4 regions of the Lysinibacillus sp. Y5S-8 genome follow, and region 3 is predicted to be linked to each of the others. Evidence: riboswitches for the same ligand, from Rfam matches in the RefSeq annotation. Region 3 holds a riboswitch; each other region holds the start of a gene.

Region 1 (3,191 bases), 950 kb from region 3:
ACAGGAGACATTTTCCTTTATGTATTATTTGCAGTGATTACAGCATTACGCATTCTTTCCTATATGATGAAGTGGCGTTTGCCTTTGCGTAGGTTGAATCGGGCATAGATACTGTAATTGAATAAAAAAATGAATAAGCGCAAAGAGTTCATTAACTATTTGCGCTTATTTGTTATTCAGTAACTATTTAGCCAAAAGATTCATGGCTTCTTCTAATGTCACCATATTTTTCATCATAGAACAAGCAGCATCTAAAAGAGGAAAGGCTAGAGCAGCACCAGAGCCTTCGCCTAATCGCATGTTCATATGCAGCATTGGCTCTACACCAAGTAATGATGCGGCAATTTTAGCCCCTGGTTCCTCTGAAGCATGGGAAGGTATGATAAAGTCTTTTACTTTCGGTTCAATTTGATAAGCAATAAGCGCAGCAATAGTCGAAATAAAACCATCAATAATAACAGGTTTTCGGTGACTTGCGGCAGCCAGCATGATACCAGCCATAGCCCCAATCTCTAGCCCTCCAACTTTAGCTAGAACATCAATAATATCGTTAGGATTGGGTTGGTTGAGAGTAATTGCTTTTTCAATTACTGCTGCTTTATGAGCAATCCCTCCTTGACCAACTCCTGCACCAAACCCTGTTATTTCAATAGGGTCATAGCCAGTCAAAGCAGCTAATATGGCAGTGCTCGGCGTTGTATTACCAATGCCCATTTCACCTGTTCCAAGTAGGTTGGCTCCTTTTGTGATTTCATCTGTTGCCACATGAATCCCCACTTCAATGGATTGAATAGCCTCTTCTCTTGACATAGCAGGGCCCTGTGCCATGTTATCTGTGCCATGTTTAATTTTATGAATGATGACACCTGCATCAAGCGGAATATCTTCTTTTACCCCAACATCTACTGTTACTACCTTTGCATTGGTAATGCCCGCAATCGCACAAACGCCTGTACCTCCCTTAGGAAAATTTAATGTTTGAAAGACCGTAACATCTTGTGGATTCGTTGTTATGCCTTCCTCACAAACGCCATGATCTGCTGCACAGACAATCATCACTTTTTTGTCGACCATTGGATATAGTTGTCCTGTTATGCCTGAAAGCTGTACGGCAAGTGATTCTAGTTTACCCAAGCTACCTGGGGGCTTACAAAGCGCATCAATTCGCTTTCTAGCTTGCTCCATACTATCCATATCAGCCCCTGGGATATTTTGAATCGTGTCTTGTAATAATTGCATTATTGTTTCTCCTCTCGTTCTACATGAAGACAAAATAAAAAGTCTGTAGTTTATTGTCATGACAAATAAACTACAGACTTTTCCATCATCTATATACTTCTGAAGCAAGTAGGCAGGTCTCCTGGCTCAAGCTCAACATATCATCGTGCCTTCCCAGCGATTCGCTAGTGGCATTTACGATGACACTCCCTTATACAGTGGCGGGTCCGCTAAAGTTTTTCACTTTATTCCCTATTCTCCCTATTGGGCACCTAATGCTTTTATTAAACTATTTATAATCTACGACAGCGTATTTTTTCTGTCAATATTAGAATACTTGCCTTGTACCATTTCTTCGGTTACCTATTCTTTTTCTATTTCGCTTAGCAATGTTGAGCCTAATAATAGGACCGCTCCTATTATTTGTAGAAGCGCCATTTTTTCTCCTATAATCATCGTGGAAATTACTAATGATGTCAGTGGATCAATATAGCTAAGAATGGCTATACTTTGTCCTTTTAACTGTGACATGCCTAAAAAGAACAATAAAAATCCAACCCCTGCATGGACAATGCCTAATGTAATTAATAATAGGACTGACTCAAAACTGATTTTCATGACCTGAAATCCTGTAGTTCCAATTAGATAGAAGCCAAGGAAAAATGCTGCTAAAGAAAGTTGAATCATTGTATTTTCTGGTTCCTTTAAGCCGCATATAAATTTATTTGTCAATGTTAGCGCTGTGTAAAAGCATGCCGCGATAAGACCGTAGACAATGCCTATAAAATGCTCACTGTCCCCAGTGCCTTGACTTTGGACAATCAAATATAGTCCAATAAGGGCCACACAGACATATATTATTTTTCTGCCAACTAGCTTCTCTTTTAAAATAATTGGAGATAAACAGATAACGAGTACTGGTGCAAAATAATAACTCAATGCAGCATTGGCAATCGTTGTTGCTTTATAAGCCTGAAATAAAAAAATCCAGTTCCCACTCAAGGCGATACTAGAAAGTATTAATTTCCATTTATTTTTTATAATCTCTAATTTCGAAAAACTTTCCTTTTTATAAATAAAAATCACTACTAAAAAATGAGCACCTATTAAACTCATCCAAAAAGCGATTTCACTTGAAGATAAAGGAATATACTTGGCAAAAACACCAACTGCTCCAAAAATAATCATGGATAATACAAATGCTAATTTTCCGCTCATTACAAATTCCTACTTTCTACGTATAAAGTATTAACCTATACAGTAGAATCTATTGAAAATGAGCAAACTGTTATTGTATGCCTAAACAGTAGATTCTACTGTAAAGACATTGTTGGGGGTGCTATTGAACGAAACATACAAAATCCCTCCTTCACCTATATAATTGTAACATATTTCTGAAAATTAAAGAGTAAGTTTTATAAAGAAAGGGGTCACTAATCCCTTCATACTATTATGAGTATGTACAATGTAAGATAGGTCATAAATTTTCTTTGAGGAGGAGTTAGGATGAATGCAAGAGAATTGAGAAATGCTATTGCGGAGACTTGTGAAAATTATGATAGTCACTACGCTCAGTTAGTGAAACCAATCAATCAGTTATTAATGAATGTCAATGCTAACATAAGTAACGAAACAGCGAATATAATCATCGAAAATCTGAAGTTATATTATAGCGGGGATAAATACATGACGGAATGTCACTTCGATGAGAGTGAAAATTTCTTAAAAGATGGTCTTGAGCTTCTTCAAAATGGGGATCTTGCGAATGGTGCTTTACAAATATATGGTGCTGGTTTAAATTTTTCCAGTTATGCTTCAAAGGTTCGTGGGCAAAAAAATGTGAATCCGTATAGTAACTTTGAAAAAAATTTCAGCCTCATCATGAACACACTCCGAAAATAAGTATATAAAAAAGGTGATGTCAATGATAGAAACAGCCACTTTGAAAGGCAAGGGGTTGATTTCCGTTCCGC
Region 2 (3,191 bases), 180 kb from region 3:
CTAATTTTCTCACTAAGGGTACATGATAGGTAGCAGCGATTTTCTCGCCAGCAGCCCCAAATACGTTGTGCCCAAAGTTACTATTGCCACTGGCAACTACACCTTTACAAAAATCTCTGTTTTTTTCTAAAAAACGTTCCACTTTTGCAGGGATATCGCCTAAGCCATCAGTATAAGTAATTAAAAGATAAGGCTTATTCAATTGTAATTCCTCAGAGAGCTCAACAGACTCTGCCCTTAATTTGGAAACAATATTCCGGACATTTCCTGTACGACTTGCGTAAACGATCATAGAACAATCATCTCAATATGAGAAACTATGTCCTTAACATCTCCTATAAATGTATTATTCATTTCTAAAACAGGCACACTTAAAAAGCCTGCATCGATTATTGTTTGTTTAGCTTGTTCATCGTGATCAATGTTGACAATTTCTGCCTCAAGTCCTGCACGTTGTAATTCAGATTTTACCCAAAGGCATTTTGGACAGATTGTTTTCGTATAAAGTTTCATAGAAATCCCTCTTTTCATATAATAAAAAGCTATCTCCTCTAGAGAGATAGCTAAATGGAAACGTTACCATACCAAAAATACTGACGTTCCCATCTCTTAATCCCCGAAGAAATGATTAATTGTTTTATAGAGGCAGGTCTCCTGGCTTTGCTTCATCCTCTGATTCCCTTCCCATGCGAATGCACAGTGGTTGTAATCATTGTCAGCTTCACAGTTGCGGGGACAGCGTCGGAATTGTACCGAACTTCCCTTTTAAACTACATATAGTAGCACCTATATAAAACGAACACAATATATAGTTGTTGTTCAATAGTTTTAAGTGTACCATCCTTCATATAAAAAGTAAATCTAGATTCTAAACTTCTTTATTTTTTGATTATTCATTATTTTCGATCATAACTTTCGAAGGAATTTCACCATCTATTACTTATATCTTAATTCATTGTGTATCTAAACTATGTACGAGATTTTTTGTTACTACGGATCTATGAGCATTAAATATACTAGCGTATTTCACATAGAAACAGCCTATATTCTAAAGAATAATAGACTGTTTGACATGTCGAACGTATGGATTACTCGATTTCGACAAATAAGGACAATTCCTTATAAAATTCAGGCGTTGCTGCCGAATTCACTTGAAAATGAGGATTATATTTTGATAAAAGTTTATAGAGTGTAGTTGCGGTTAACAGATTCTGTTCTTGATTGAAAGCCCTGAAACTTTCATAGACCTCCTTCACTTTACCATTTATTGAATGACAAAAAAACTGTTGAACATCTGCATCCTCTAAATAATCCTTTTCCCATTTGTAACATATTAAATTTGTTAGGAAAAACATTTCTAATCCAGGCATTTTTCCAACTTCAATGAGCAATAACATTCCATAATGAAATGCATTTTCCAACCATTTTATGCCGTGTCGATCTTTGTAAAAGCGCATCAACTTTTGTAACCCATGCCCTTGCTCCTTCACTAGATAAGCATGGATATTTGTACGACTAGCAGTTCTTTCCCATTCATCGAGAGAGAATTTATACTTCCTTACCAGTTTCATCCAAAGCTTTTGAAGCTTGTCTTCGGAAAGGTATTGTGTTTGTTGATTCCACCTTAGAAAAATGTCTAAACTTTCTAATACTAAGCCTCTTTCCATTTCAAAATGATCCAATTTTCTATATAAAACTTTTTGATTCATATCTATGTTGTCCATTATGTCTTCAGATTTGTTCATTTTGCATTCCATTTAATTATTCACTTCACTTCAGATTTTTTATCTACTATCATGACATGTCTCGACTAATTCAAGCTTGATCGTTAAATAGGCATCATTAATAGATGTATAATCATTTGGGTTTTCTTCTATTAACTTCCTAATATAAAGCTATAATGGCCTAATATGCTCACCAGAAAGGTTGTTCATAATTTGCTGCTTTAACAATGAAATTGAATGTGATGTCATCTTGTTCACCCCTATTTATTCATAAAAAAAACATCTTGCCCTAATGGTAAGATGCTAGCTATGACTGATATACTTCATAGTTCTTCAACCAATATAAAATAAGTCGTCTATATTGAATAGAGACTCTTTTTTTGGTTGTCGCACTATGAGTATGATGAAGGTAATTCGTCACACTCAACACCCCCTATCCGCGTAGGTTTTGGCTGTACTAGATAAAGGCAGGTCTCCTGGCTTATGATCATCACACATTTTTCCCTTCCCATTACTTACATAACAGTGGTTTTTAAAATGTGCTCCTAATTACAGTTGCGGGACAGCGACGGTTTTTCACCGTTCTTCCCTTTTAAACAAATTCTATTGAATTTGTACCTTTATCCTTTTATTCCGTTTTTTATAGTATAACATACCATTCTACTTTCTCTGACAAAACCCTATGAAAATCTATAGAAAAACACTTAAGAAACCACCTACCTCTTAACAAGTAGATGGTTTCAGCATTTATTGAGCGAAGATATCATTGTTCTTACTTCTTTACGGTTTCACTACTATCTTGAAAGAATTTTTCAAGTATATCATCTGTAAAATCAGCGAATGTTTGATAGATATACCGCGGATTTCGGTCCTTATCAATGACGACAGACCTAACCCCTTCATAGAAATCCTCATGATTTAAAAAGTTTTTTGCCAAAATTAAATCAGTCGCAAAGCATTCTTCTACCGTTTTATGTTGAGCATCTATCAGCTGCTTTAATGTAATTTTTAAGGATGATGGAGATTTAGATAGAAGCAACTGCTTTGTTTCTTGTGCAAATTTGCTTGGGTCATTGTCTAAGGATTCGACTATCTTCTCCACTGTATGTTTTGAGAAATGTTGATCGATTTCATTTTGAAGACTGGCAAGCTCACTGTTTGCTGTTGGTGTACTTGAATAGTCCTCTATTAATTGCTTTAGAGCTGTGCTAGTCTCCACTGTATGCCAGTCCGTTTGTTCAATGCGTGTGAGGAATGCGTGTAAATGATCGCTCGTCATATAGCTATCTGCACCATTAGCAAAGAGAACATCCGCAGCTTGGATGATCGATGCTGTTAAAGCTAAGTAATATCCTACATAGCCAGGCGCTTTATTTAGAAAATAGGCAGCCCCAACATCAGGAAAGAAGCCAATATTCATTTCTGGCATAGCCCATTTTGTTCGCTCTGTAACAATTCGGTGGCTAG
Region 3 (3,191 bases):
AGGTTTTACTTCTGGATAGACAGCACGACAATTTCAAAGGTTTTATTCCACCGGGTGGTAAAGTTGAATTTCCTGAAAGTATTGTAGAAAGTGCTATCAGAGAAGTAAGGGAAGAAACCGGGTTAGAAGTTAGAAACCTTATTTATAAAGGGCTTTATGAATATGTTAATCCAGTCGCAAAAGATAGATATATGATATTTAATTACATAACAAAGGATTTCGAGGGTGAACTCTTGAAAGATGCTCCAGAAGGGAAAGCGGTTTGGGTAGATATAGAGAACGCATATAAACTTCCTATGCAGCCATCGATACGGAGGAGATTTCCTTTATTTTTTCAAGATGGAACATTTGAGATTCAAGTTGAATGGAACCACGAAGAAAATAAAGAAGGGAAAGTTACTATACGTCACACATAAAACTTCTTATTAGACTAACGGGGGCAATCGTTCAATAGAGCAGTCGCTTTTCAATAACATCGAGGTCAGTTCAATACATATATAAGTGAAGAATAAATAATGGGGCTCAAATTTAACCACTTTGTTAAATAGTTTAACTTTCAATATCTAAATGGTAGAGAGGGATTAAGAATAGATAGAGAAAATTCTAAAATAAAAGCCGCTTGACCGTCCTTTTGTTTATTAAACGAACGGTGCAGATTGTTGAAGAAGGAATTTTATAATAGTGATTTATTAAAGAATAGGGAAGTGGCAGTAACCATGAACTACATAATCAGATTAGCGAATGAAAACGACTTATCGGGTTTATGTGATAGTAGAAATAATAAAGATCTATTCACGAATTATTTAAAGCAATTTGCAAAAAAGGAATTATATTTGGTAATTGCTGAACAAGACGCACTTATATTTGGTTTTGGAGTTCTTAAATTAAAAGGTACTTTGCTTCCTAAATTAAGTGACCTATATGTAAAAGAGGATTATCGTGGTAATGGTATAGGTTCAAACTTAATGAGGTATAGAGAAAATATTGCAAAGAGTTTAGGACATTCTGAAATATTTGTGAGTGTTGACCTGATAGAAAATCCCAAAATGATAAAGTTAATTAGCAAACACGGTTACGAACCTATCTCTGACCCATATTTAAAAAAAGCTGTATTTTATAATGATGTTGGTACGACCTATAATAAAACCTACACAAGAATTGATTTCAAGAAGTTGTTGAACTAACGGGGGCTAGTTCAACAAGATTTAAACAACTTTAAAGAGCCTTCTTATAATATAATTTTTATATTTTTTGATTAGAAATAACTTTATTATCACTTTACAGAAAGCAATTAAAGCGATGCTCAGTGTGACATGAGGAAAACCTAGTTTTTTATGCATCCATTTTACATGGAAGTATTTTGAAATAATTAGTATTTTTTAGCATAAATTGACTTTGGACATACAATACTTTACAATGATTAGCTAAGGAATAGAGAATTTTCGCAAATTTCCTTACCAACTGAATAGCGTGTAGTAATAGGTGTAAATTGCGTGCAATTTGCTTAAAAGGGAAGTCGGTGCGAATCCGACACTGTCCCGCAACTGTAAATGTGAGCGACTTTTCAGCAACCACTGTCAAATGATGGGAAGGAGAAAAGTGGCAATGACCATGAGTCAGGATACCTGCCTGTTACGAGTACACACCAGTAACCTACGAGGAATAGGAGGTGGCATGTTGACAAAACAGAATGCTCTGTTCGTCACGGTACGTCAAACGCCCAAAGTAAATGAAGGGGTTCGCAAGCGGGCTCATTTACACATACTTAGGGTTTGTTTGGCATTGGGTGATGAACGAAGATAAGCGAAGGATTTCCTCAAAAATGGTAGGAAGTCCTTTTTGTTTTGACATTATGTACGCAAAGGGGATGCATGTATGACTTCTTTAGATATGAACATTTGTAAGCAGCCACGCACAGAAGTTGCCAAGAAAGCGAAAACAAGAATGGCGGTCGAATCATTGATTGACCAATTATTAGCAACGAAGCTGATCCGCAATGATCGCTTCTTTGAGCAAATTTTATATAATAAAGAAATTATTTGGATACAAAATGGGGATGTGGACGGGCATCTTTTCGCGAAGGCAGCGGTAACCGATCAACTGAAAACGAAGACCAATAGCTTTATGATGTATATGCCGACTAACCCGATTGTCTATGAGGTTAACGGGGAGCCATACCATTTAATTACACGCATTGATTCCACACGTGCCAAGCCCAACCTTGACCGTCTGTCACTGGAGCCAAAGCCTGTTTTAAGTGCAGCACGTGTCAATGATGTATTATGCTCGATTGTGATGCGTTTTTATGAAACATATATCCATGATTTAGCGCCTCAACATGATAAGTTAATAGCCTTTGTGCAGCAGGAATATGCCCAATTTATTGAAGCGGTTCAGGCATTAAATGATTACCATTTCAACTGGCATCCACGTGGCAACGGTCACGAGCTATTGCTGCAATTAATTGATCAACTGCAAATTTTAAAAAGTTATCCTGGTAAAGTGCTAGTTGATTTCACAAACACGCATGACTACGTGATTGTCGAGCCTGCATACCTTGTGCACAGCCCTACAAAGAAAGCAGTAGGCGCATTATAAACTCAAGCCCTCCATCAAACGGAGGGCTTGTTTTTATTTATTTGAAGGGTAGGGGGTAAATACTCTCGATTGAGCAGCGAATACTCGCGGAAGCAGATGAAATACTCTCGATTGAGCAGCGAATACTCGCGGAAGCAGATGAAATACTCTCGCTCGAGCAGCGAATACTCGCGGAAGCAGATGAAATACTCTCGCTCGAGCAGCGAATACTCGCGGAAGCAGATGAAATACTCTCGTTCGGACAGCGAATACTCGCGGAAACAGATGAAATACTCTCGCTCGAAGCAAGTAAACACCCGCGCAAGCAAACGGCTTCGCGCGGGCAGGATCACCTACTTACAGACAAGTGCATGGCTGCTTGTGCTTCGTGCCAAGGAACAGAATATCCTTTGCCCTTTGCACAAAAGATGCTGGAGGAGCTGTATTCTGGGTCGGCATTTTTATCGTAGCCCATGTGCGAAATAATTTCCTCGGCATTATGACATACATCATAGCCATCAAATTGGAGTGTGAGTGCGCCTTTACCATTGGTATAGGCCGCAAAGGTTGTGCTATAGCTCATTAGGGTGGCAACGGGTGCTCGTCCCGTTAGC
Region 4 (3,191 bases), 170 kb from region 3:
TCTAGAACCCGTATTCGGTGCATGGCGATATGTTCGTAGGCTCGAATTATCAATCCAAGCATTTGATAAGGCGTTGACAATTTCCTGATGAGTGCCACCTAATGCCTTTGTCACAACAGCTGTTGTCGCAATTTTGACAAACAGTACATGGTCTAACCCAACACGATTTAAGCTATTTTCTAATGCGAGAATACCTTGTATTTCATGGGCCTGTATCATCATTTCTAATACGTCTTTCATTTTAAGTGGCTCTTTCCCTTCAGCAACACGCACGCGACTCAAATAATCAGCCACAGCTAATATGCCCCCTAAATTATCAGAAGGGTGTCCCCATTCAGCCGCAAGCCAAGTGTCGTTGTAATCCAGCCAACGAATCATACAACCGATATTAAAGGCACCTTTTACAGGATCAAGAACATAGGAAGTGCCTGGAACTCGTGTACCATTGGGAACGACTGTGCCTGGTACTACTGGGCCAAGAAGTTTCGTGCATTCAGGATATTGTAAGGCCAAAATGCCACACCCTAATGTATCTAATAATACATAGCGTGCTGTTTCGTATGCTTCTTCACTTGTAATAGTTGTATTTACTACGTAATCCGCAATATCTGTAAGTAATTGATCTGTCTTAGATATGTCATTTGTTTTAATCATCTATATCTTCCTTTCAAGGCATGAATTTGATATACTAGTATGCTGATAGGCATTGGTCAGAATGCCCATCAGCTCTATGGCGAGTTGTTAAAACTTGATTATACCGACAATTCTTCAAGGTTATGACGCTCGCCAATATAATGGACACGAGGTCTAAATAATCGGTTATTGTCATGCTGCTCAATGACATGAGCACATAAGCCAATCGTTCGTGAGCCAAAAAAGATAGGTGTATAGATTTCAATTGGCAAGCCAAGCATGTAGTATACTGGTGCTGCATAATAATCTAAATTTGGGTACAAGCTCTTTTCTTGTGCCATCACCTTCTCACCAGCTTCACACATGTGATATAAGCGATCATCCCCTTGTGCCAAACATAATTTATGCAAAGCCTCTTTCATAATTTGTGCTCTTGGGTCCATCTTTTTCATATAAACACGGTGACCAAAGCCCATAATCTTTTCTTTATTTTGCAGTTTATTTTTCAGCAAGGCTTCAAAGCCTGCTACTGTTTTGGCTTCTAGAAGCATGTACATGACTGCCTCGTTGGCCCCTCCATGTAAATTTCCTTTCAATGATGCGACAGCTCCAGTTAAAGCACCGTACAAATCAGATTGTGTAGAGGCAATAACACGAGCTGTAAACGTCGAATTTGGCATCTCATGCTCACTATATAAAACGAGAGACTGATCAAAAATTTCTTCTTCTAACGCCGTTGGTTTTCTGCCAGTAATCATGTAATAAAAATTGGCGCTATAGGAAAGCTGACTATCTGGCTCCACAACATCTTGTCCGTTTAAGACACGATAGCTATTGGCTACGATGTTAGGCATACCGCCTAAAAGTCTATAAGCTCGCGTCAAGTTCATTTCAGTAGAACGATCATTGATGTGCTGATCAAAGCCTGCTAAAACAGAAATTCCAGTTCTCAGTCCATCCATGGCATGTGTTTCATTAGGCAAGAGCTTGAAAATTTGGAAGATCTCTTGTGGAACCTGATAATGTGCTTTTAATTTGTCCTGTAAGTCAGCCTGTTGCTCGGCAGTAGGAATTTCGCCATGCAGTAGTAGGTAGACAATGTCTAAATACGAATATCTTTGTGATAATTCAATCAAGTCATAGCCTCGAATAACAATTTGACTTCCTACAGTGTCTAAAAAAGATAATTTTGTTTCAGCAGCAATGACCCCATCAAGACCTGGTGAATAAGTTAACTCCATTCAATGACAGCCCCTTTGTTTAATTATTCTTGTAAGCGTTACCATTCAAACACGAAAGAACAACAAAAAAACAACTTCTACCCCTTTTTAGAAGTTGTTAATCTACAAAAGCATGACAGACCAAATAACAGTGAATTTACAGGAATTCACAAAAATCATGCAGTAGCTAACACCTCCCTATCCTCGTAGGTCAATTGATGCTTATTTTGTGGCAGGTCTCCTGACTTATAATCAACACTTCAATAACACCTTCCCATTTTGACAAACAAAACAGTGGCCTTGTTATCGAGCTCCTAAATACAGTTGCGGGACAGTGTTGGACTCTCACCAACTTCCCTTTTAATCAAATGGAATGAACTCCATTTGAACCACCAAAATTTAGCATATTCAATTTGTCTATTTACCTTAACATAGAGTTTTCAAAACAATCAATATAGGTAAAATTCAGAAAAGACTGATTATAAAAAGCTATTTTTCATTTTTGATTGACTATTCTGCATTTTTGAGCATTATTTTGTACAAAAAAAGATTGTTCATCTATACCAATAAATCCATTTTCAAGGATTACAAGTAAAATAGAGGTCTTTATAATAAGAAAGGCGAATAGTTTTTTTATAATAATAGAGGAGGAGCACATATGGGCTATATTTCAGAATTAAGGAAATACATCGGCAGTAGACCGATTATCAGTATCGGGGCGACAATTCTTGTAGTCAACGATGATAAGAAAATTCTCTTTCAACATCGTTCAGATACGTTCGATTGGGGATTACCTGGTGGCTCAATGGAACTGAATGAAACGCTAGAAGAAGCTGCTACTCGTGAACTTCATGAAGAAACAGGACTGGTAGCGAATGAATTGGACCTGATTGGTGTTTTTTCTGGGCCTGATTATTATTTTCAATATCCAAATGGGGATGAAATCTATACAGTTATTCATCTTTATAGTGCGAAAAATGTCAGTGGTGTATTAGAGGTGAGGGATGGTGAGAGTTTGAATCTTACCTATTTCAGTAAAAATGAGCTACCAGATCATCTTGAGAAAAGAACAAAAACACTCTTAGACAATCTAGAGGACAAATTGTGGAATTTAGATAGTTCTTTTGCAAAGGATTCTCTTTAAATAACAAAGAGCATGCTTTTTATGAAAACATGCTCTCATCTTAACTATTAGGTTATTACAGTCTAATCTTAACCTCTGTACCGTCTTGTGCCTTGACATCTACTAGCACGAGCCCTTTATAATTTTGTAGTTCCTTGATAATAGGCTTGAGCATTTCTTTGTCAATGAATGGAAAGGAAAAGTCGATTTTTTTT

What was found. A riboswitch is a leader RNA that binds a small molecule or an ion and turns the genes downstream of it on or off. The one in region 3 is predicted to bind cobalamin.
Region 1: linked by a shared signal. The riboswitch ahead of cobT (nicotinate-nucleotide--dimethylbenzimidazole phosphoribosyltransferase) and the one ahead of V6670_RS10725 (hypothetical protein) in region 3 are both predicted to bind cobalamin.
Region 2: linked by a shared signal. The riboswitch ahead of V6670_RS11580 (hypothetical protein) and the one ahead of V6670_RS10725 (hypothetical protein) in region 3 are both predicted to bind cobalamin.
Region 4: linked by a shared signal. The riboswitch ahead of mmgD (citrate synthase) and the one ahead of V6670_RS10725 (hypothetical protein) in region 3 are both predicted to bind cobalamin.

Annotation. Positions count from the first base shown of each region.
Region 1 covers NZ_CP145889.1:1,257,646-1,260,836, reverse strand. The annotation lists gene V6670_RS05865 (trimeric intracellular cation channel family protein) at 1-108, shown strand, start outside; gene cobT (nicotinate-nucleotide--dimethylbenzimidazole phosphoribosyltransferase) at 184-1,239, opposite strand; cobalamin riboswitch at 1,333-1,509, opposite strand; gene V6670_RS05855 (DMT family transporter) at 1,582-2,436, opposite strand; gene V6670_RS05850 (hypothetical protein) at 2,725-3,120, shown strand.
Region 2 covers NZ_CP145889.1:2,381,443-2,384,633, reverse strand. The annotation lists gene nrdI (class Ib ribonucleoside-diphosphate reductase assembly flavoprotein NrdI) at 1-292, opposite strand, end outside; gene V6670_RS11585 (glutaredoxin) at 289-513, opposite strand; cobalamin riboswitch at 627-805, opposite strand; gene V6670_RS11580 (hypothetical protein) at 1,089-1,724, opposite strand; cobalamin riboswitch at 2,173-2,361, opposite strand; gene V6670_RS11575 (enoyl-CoA hydratase/isomerase family protein) at 2,497-3,191, opposite strand, start outside.
Region 3 covers NZ_CP145889.1:2,205,609-2,208,799, forward strand. The annotation lists gene V6670_RS10715 (8-oxo-dGTP diphosphatase) at 1-416, shown strand, start outside; gene V6670_RS10720 (GNAT family N-acetyltransferase) at 660-1,184, shown strand; cobalamin riboswitch at 1,464-1,648, shown strand; gene V6670_RS10725 (hypothetical protein) at 1,876-2,598, shown strand; gene V6670_RS10730 (translation factor GTPase family protein) at 2,927-3,191, opposite strand, start outside.
Region 4 covers NZ_CP145889.1:2,373,489-2,376,679, reverse strand. The annotation lists gene prpD (2-methylcitrate dehydratase) at 1-654, opposite strand, end outside; gene mmgD (citrate synthase) at 753-1,874, opposite strand; cobalamin riboswitch at 2,067-2,262, opposite strand; gene V6670_RS11545 (NUDIX hydrolase) at 2,512-2,997, shown strand; gene V6670_RS11540 (hypothetical protein) at 3,053-3,191, opposite strand, start outside.